DNA from 3 places in the Halomonas sp. IOP_31 genome. Region 2 is predicted to be linked to each of the others. Evidence: predicted binding sites of a transcription regulator. Region 2 holds the regulator's gene; each other region holds the start of a gene.
What was found. Region 2 encodes FNR, which switches genes on or off when oxygen is low (the NO sensors DNR and NnrR bind a similar motif). Its sites were predicted from a motif close to TTGATNTANATCAA; they were not measured.
Positions count from the first base shown of each region.

Region 1: a site for FNR is predicted at 1,677-1,690, ahead of K7I12_RS08380 (cytochrome ubiquinol oxidase subunit I). Genes of this name have one in related genera too.
Region 3: a site for FNR is predicted at 1,028-1,041, ahead of kdgD (5-dehydro-4-deoxyglucarate dehydratase). Genes of this name have one in related genera too.

Region 1 covers NZ_JAIRBP010000012.1:40,432-42,696, reverse strand. Annotated here, with positions in the region: gene cydB (cytochrome d ubiquinol oxidase subunit II) at 1-33, opposite strand, end outside; gene K7I12_RS08380 (cytochrome ubiquinol oxidase subunit I) at 38-1,453, opposite strand; gene K7I12_RS08375 (calcium/sodium antiporter) at 1,783-2,265, opposite strand, start outside.
Region 2 covers NZ_JAIRBP010000028.1:45,287-47,551, reverse strand. Annotated here, with positions in the region: gene K7I12_RS13545 (hypothetical protein) at 1-456, opposite strand, end outside; gene fnr (fumarate/nitrate reduction transcriptional regulator Fnr) at 557-1,303, opposite strand; gene K7I12_RS13535 (nitrate reductase subunit alpha) at 1,602-2,265, shown strand, end outside.
Region 3 covers NZ_JAIRBP010000046.1:14,329-16,593, forward strand. Annotated here, with positions in the region: gene kdgD (5-dehydro-4-deoxyglucarate dehydratase) at 13-930, opposite strand; gene sixA (phosphohistidine phosphatase SixA) at 1,239-1,733, opposite strand; gene K7I12_RS16180 (NAD(P)H-dependent glycerol-3-phosphate dehydrogenase) at 1,730-2,265, opposite strand, start outside.

The sequences.
Region 1 (2,265 bases), on a different contig from region 2:
CCAGATCAGCGAAAGATCGATAGTTCCCAGCATGGTTTCAGCTCCTGGAAGCGGCGTTGGGGGCTTGATACTGACCGTCGTCGAACGGCACGTGAGAGGCCGACATCGGGCGCATGGCGCGTGTCACGTCATCGACGTCGCCTTCGACCATGCCCTGGCGGATCACCCGGCCCAGGTAATAGAGCCCGGCGATGAAGACCACGGCATAGACCAGGATGTAGCCGATCAGCGTCGTCAAGGCCATCCAGCCGGTAAGCGACGGCGTCACCGCTTCGGCCTGGGTCATCACGCCATAGATGAGCCATGGCGCACGGCCCGTTTCGGTCACGAACCAGCCAGCACTCACGGCGATGAACGGCGAGATCGCCATCAGCCGCAGCCCCTGAAGGAAGAAGCGATTGTGATAAATCCGACCGCCGCGCCGCAGCAACAGGCCGGCGACCGCGAACGCAATCATCAATACGCCCAGCCCGACCATGATGCGAAACGAGTAGAAGGTGATCCACACCGGCGGCTGCTGGTCGCGGGGGATCTCGTTGAGCCCCGGGAGTTCGCCGTTCGGGTCGCGAGTGAGGATCAGGCTGGCCAGCTTGGGAATACCCACGGCAAAGTCATTGGTCTGGTTGGCCTGATCGGGCACGGCGAACAGCAATAGCGGCACCGATGATTCGGTTTCCCAGATCCCCTCGATGGCCGCGATCTTGCTCGGTTGATACTCCAGCGTGTTGGTGCCGTGCATGTCGCCGATGACTGCCTGGGCCGGGGCCGCGAACAGCAGTAGCCACAGCGACATCGACAGCGCCTTGCGATTGGCCTCGACGTCATGCCCGCGCAGCAGATACCAGGCGCTGACCCCGCAGACCACGAAGCCACCGGTCAGAAACGAGGCCATCACCATGTGCGCGAAGCGATACGGGAACGAGGGGTTGAAGATCGCCTCCATCCAGGACGTCACGTTGACCATGCCATCGCGCATTTCGAAGCCGGCGGGAGTCTGCATCCAGCTGTTGGCCGAGAGGATCCAGAACGACGAGATGAGCGTCCCCAGGGCCACCATGATCGCCGCGAACAGGTGCACCTTGGGCGATACCCGCTCGCGACCGAACAGCAGCACGCCGAGGAAGCCGGCCTCGAGAAAGAACGCCGTGACCACCTCGTAACTGAGCAGCGGGCCGATGAAATTCGAGGCTGCCTGGGAGAAGTTGCTCCAGTTGGTCCCGAACTGGAAGGCCATGACGATGCCCGACACCACCCCCATGCCGAACACGACCGCGAAGACCTTGGTCCAGAATTCTGCCAGGCGCTCCCAGGCCGGGTTGCCGGTCTTGACGAGCAGGCCATAGAGCAGCGCCAGGTAGGAGGCCAGGCCGATCGTGAAGACCGGAAAGATGGCATGAAAGGTTACGACAAACGCGAATTGCAATCGCGACAGGAAGACCGGATCAAGTTCCATGTCCACTCCTAATCCGTCCGAAGTCAGGACCGCCGTCGATGCAGCATCTTCGGGACCCCCGTTAACCCAAGCCTTGCAGCCGGTCGCCGCGCGCTGATGCGACTCACCACAGGTTAGCCAAGCAGACGGTCATTGCGAGCCTCAGACACTGGCAATCGCCGCCGGCACGAGGACATGATACGCCGCCCACGAAACCGACTTAAGTCTTAACGGGCGCGTCGAGTTGACGCAGATCAAGAACGGGGCGATAAGTCTGGACACGACTGCGCCGGGCATGGAACCCGGCGCAAGGTGGGGCTCGCTGACGAGGAGACGATCGAAGCGGACGATCAGACCATTTCGCTGCTGATCAGATAGGCGTTGTAGGCCAGATAGACGAGCAGCAGCGCACCGCCTTCGAAGCGATTGATCCGCCCCTGGCGCCCTCGCCAACCGATGCCGAATATCAGCACCGCCAGGGTCAGCACCGCCATCACCGGCCAGTCGCGCAGGATCACCGCGCGCTCGGCATCGATCGGCGTAATCACCCCGGCCAGCCCCACCACGGCCAGCGAATTGAACAGGTTGGAGCCCACCACGTTGCCCAGCACCAGGTCGTGCTCGTTCTTGCGCAACGCACTGATCGACGAGGCCAGCTCAGGCAGCGAGGTGCCCACCGCGACCACGGTCAGGCCGATGACCAGATCGCTGACGCCGAACGCCTGAGCGATCTGCACCGCCCCCCAGACCAGCAGCCGCGAACTGACGATCAATACCACCAGGCCGGCTAGCGTCCAGAGGATGCCGGCGCGCAGCGTCATCGGATGCTCGGC
Region 2 (2,265 bases):
GGCCAGCAGGGGCAGGCGTTGCGGTGACAGACCGCGAGGATCGATGCGCAACGCAAAGTCGCGATCGCGGCTACGCTTCAGCCCGAAATGCACGTCCAGCTCGGCGAGCAAGCCAGCCAGTTGACCGTCTCCGAGACGCCCCGCCCCGTTCCCGCTCAGCACGAGCCGCTCGATTCGGCGATCGCCATCGAACAGGGCGCTCTGAAGCGCTATCTCGCGCTTGAGATATCCCAGATATCGAACTGGCCCACGGCTATCGTGGCCCAGCCAGGAGGGCACATGGACATAAACCGTCAATGGCTTGGGGATGGGGTCTTCATTGCTGGCAAGCGCCACCAGCCGGTAATCGTCCGCCGAGCGCTTTTCCGGCAAGCGGACCAGGGTGGGAAAGAGTCCGTAATCCGGGGCCGGCCGGTCATGCTTAACGAGCAGAGCGAGATCGATGGAACGGTTCATTGGGCTACCGCAGTGAGCAGATCCAGACTCACCCTAGCGCGCACTACCGACAATGAGCTTGACCGGAATCAAGCCGTCAAACGAAGCCCACTGCGCCTGGTCAAGCCCGCGCCGCCTGGGCACCTTGCGCACCGAACGCCAGCCCCTGCATGGCGCAGATATCGACGATCTCGACCTCCTTGCCGGCGATGCTGACCAGGCCCTGCTCTTCCAGGCGACGGAAGGTGCGGCTCATGGTCTCGGGCACCAGGCCCAGATAGTTGCCCAGGTCGAGGCGCGACATCGGCAGGCGGAAACGTTGCGCCGAAAGGCCGCGGCTGGCGAAGCGCTCGGAGAACGTGAGCAGCACCACGGCCAGGCGCTGTTCGGCGGAACGCCGCGTCAGCAGGTGGTTGGTGCTCTGTTCGGCGAGCAGCTCGCGACTCATGATGCGCATCAACTGATGCTGCAGGGCCGGTGTGCGGTCGCTCAGATTCTCCAGTTCGGCATAGGGAATTTCACACACGCTGGCGGTTTCCAGAGCAACAGCCGTCGAGGGGTGATCCCGCGAGACGATGGCGTCGAGGCCGATGACCTCGCCCGGCAGATGGAATCCCGAAATATGCTCGTCGCCATTGGCCATGAGTGTCGTGGTCTTCACCGCCCCGGTACGCACCGCATAGATCGAGTTGAAACGTTGTCCGGCCTGAAAAAGAAGGGTGCCCCGGGACACCGGCTTGCGACGCTGCACGATCCCCGCCAACCTGCCGACGTCTTCCACCGGCAGGTTATCGGGCAGGCACAACGTGCGCAGACGACAGTTGTGGCAGTTATCGCGTGTCTCGCTCAGCGTCGCAATGCGGGTCATGGCGTGTTTCTCCTTTCTGCGCGCAATGTCATGAGCACGATGTTACCCAACGCCCGCCTAGCCCCCGATAACCATTTAGAGGTAGTCCGGGTGATATTGCGAGGTAAGCGAAGGAGTTCGCTACCCAACTTGACTGAAATCAAAATCGACCCGCCACGATCTCCTTAAGGTGATCTCAGTTCAAGCAGGGGAGGTTCGCCATGGCAAGCCAGCTGACACACCACACCTCTTGGCCCGGCGACGTGACCGAGCCGACGACTCCCTGACTCCTGACCGGACTTCATAGAGGCAAGCAGCAATGAGTCATTTTCTCGACCGCCTGCAGTATCTGGGCAAGCCCCGCGAGGCATTTGCCAATGGCCATGGCGAAACCCGCAGCGAATCCCGTGACTGGGAAGACGGCTATCGTGCGCGCTGGCAGCACGACAAGGTCGTGCGCTCCACCCATGGGGTGAACTGTACCGGTTCGTGCAGCTGGAAGATCTACGTCAAGAACGGCCTGGTCACCTGGGAAACCCAGCAGACCGACTATCCGCGCACCCGCCCCGACCTGCCCGACCATGAACCGCGCGGCTGCCCGCGTGGCGCCAGCTATTCCTGGTACCTGTACAGCGCCAACCGCCTCAAGTACCCGCTGGTGCGCAAGCGCCTGATCAAGCTGTGGCGCGAAGCGCTGGCCCAGTACATCGACCCCGTGCTGGCCTGGGCCGCCATCGTCGAAGACCCCGAGAAGACCGCACAGTACAAGAAGGCCCGCGGCATGGGCGGTTTTGTGCGCGCCGACTGGGATGAGCTGGAAACCCTGATCGCGGCCTCCAACGTCTACACCGCCAAGCAGTACGGCCCCGATCGCATCATCGGCTTCTCGCCGATCCCGGCGATGTCGATGGTCTCCTACGCCGCGGGTGCCCGTTACCTGTCGTTGATCGGCGGGGTATGCCTGTCGTTCTACGACTGGTACT
Region 3 (2,265 bases), on a different contig from region 2:
TGGCCAAAGCTCTTACAAGTTATTGGCTGTACCGATGAGCTTCTCCAGCTCGTTCCGCTCTTCTGGCGTCGGCATGGTCAGCGGCGCGCGGACCCTACCCGCCGGCCTTCCGATAATATCCGCCCCGGCCTTGACCAGGCTGACCGCATAGCCCTTCTTGTGGTCGCGCAGATTGACGAAGGGAATGAAGAACTCGTTGGTGATCTTTTTGACGGTATCGCTATCACCGGCACGCAGCGCCTTGTAGAACTTGACCGCCATCTCCGGCACGAAGTTGAACACCGCCGAGGAGTAGGTGTTGACGCCGATGGACAGATACGCCTCGGCGAAGATTTCGGCGGTGGGGACACCGCCTATGTACACAAGCCGATCGCCGACCGTCTTGACGATCTTGTTGAGCGCCTGGATATCGCCCTTGCCGTCCTTCAGGCCAATCAGGTTGGGGCAGGCGTCGGCGAGCTTTTGCACCGCGTCGGCCTTGAGGGTGCCGTTGCCGCGGTTGTAGTAGATGACGTTGATCGAGGTCGAATCGCAGATCTGGCGGGCGTACGCCACCAGGCCGTCCTGCGGGCATTCGGTGAGGTATGGCGGCATCAGCAGGATACCGTCGGCCCCCGCCTCTTCGGCGGCCTTGGCGTAGGCCTGGCCGGCGCCGATGCTCAGGCCGGCACTGGCGATGACCGGCAGCTTGCCACCCACCGCCTCGACGGCCAGGGAAACGATCGCACGATACTCGTCCAGCGTCAGATTGAAGAACTCGCCGGTCCCGCCGGCCACGAATACGGCGGAGATGTCATGACTGACGAACCATTCGAGGCGCTTGCGGTAGCTCTCGGCATCGAAGGCGCCGTTGGCGTCAAAGTCGGTGATGGGGAAGGACAACAGACCATCGCCGATTGCCTTGATGACAGCCTCTCTTGAAAAATTCACGATCGTTCCTCTTGCTCGGGTCCTGGGACGTCGGACCAGTGAAGCGGATAAATGGGACAGCAGGGAATTTGTGATCGAACTTGGCTTTGCCACCTGCTTGTCATACATCATACAAGTTCCAAAGGTAGGCAGTTGGGAAAGGCATGGCAACAACGACCATGGTCGACTAAACCAAAGTCTATAAGGACAAGCTCAGGGAGGAACGACAAGAAGCTGGAATGGAGGACTCCCAGTGCGAGTGCAGGATGCCAGGGCCGCAGCGCTGCAGCCCCCGGCCTAGAACCAGCCTTGAACAGGCATTGGCCAGCCTACTGACTGGCGAAGTCGGCGGGATGGCGAAACGTGCGCAGCTCGGCACAGCCCGCCGCCCAGACGTCGGCTTCGAGCACGGCAATGGCTGCGGTGGGCATCGGCAGTTGACTGCGCGGGTCGCGCTCCACCAGGCGGCCGGTCAGACTGCCCACCAGCGGCATATGACTGACCAGCAGCCAAGCAGCCTGTCCGGCTTTGTCGGCTTGCAGCCAGTCGATCACCGCCTCCACCGAATCGTCCGGGGTGATCAGTTCCAGCGTCTCGACACGCTTGCCGAACCGCTCGGCGACAATGCTCGCCGTCTGCTGCGCACGCACGTACGGGCTCGCCGCGATACGCAGGCCCGCCGCCTGAGCCGGAGTCAGCGAGCGTGCCAGCCAGTCCGCCATCAAGGCGACCTCCTCGCGGCCCTGCGCGGTGAGTTCACGACGCTCGTCCGGACTACCGGCGGCCGCCTGGCCATGGCGCATGATCCATAGCGACTGCGTCATGAGTCCTCCTCGCGCCGCTTGGCCTGCACGACATCCTCGCGCGCCAGGGTGAATTCCACGTCGCTGCTTTGCTCGCCCTGCATCAACAGCTTGGCCATGTCGCGGGCCGGCACCCCGTTGAACAGGACCTGATAGAGCCCTTCGCAAAGCGGCATGTAGATGCCCTCCTCGTGGGCCTTGCCACGCACCAGGCTCACCGTGTTGACGCCCTCGGCGACCTGGCCCAGCGCCTCGATCGCTTCGTCGAGGGTCCGACCCTCGCCGAGCGCCTGGCCCACCCGGTAGTTGCGCGACAGGTTCGACGAGCAGGTCACGATCAAATCGCCGACGCCGGCCAGGCCGAGGAAGGTCATCGGGTTGGCGCCCAGCGCGACGGCGAAGCGGCTCATCTCGGCAAGCGCCCGGGTCATCAGCATGCTGCGGGTGTTCTCGCCCATGCCCAGCGCCGCGGCCATGCCGGCGGCGATGGCGTAGAGGTTCTTGAGCGCGCCGCCGAGTTCGACGCCGTAGCGGTCGTTGCTGGCATAGACGC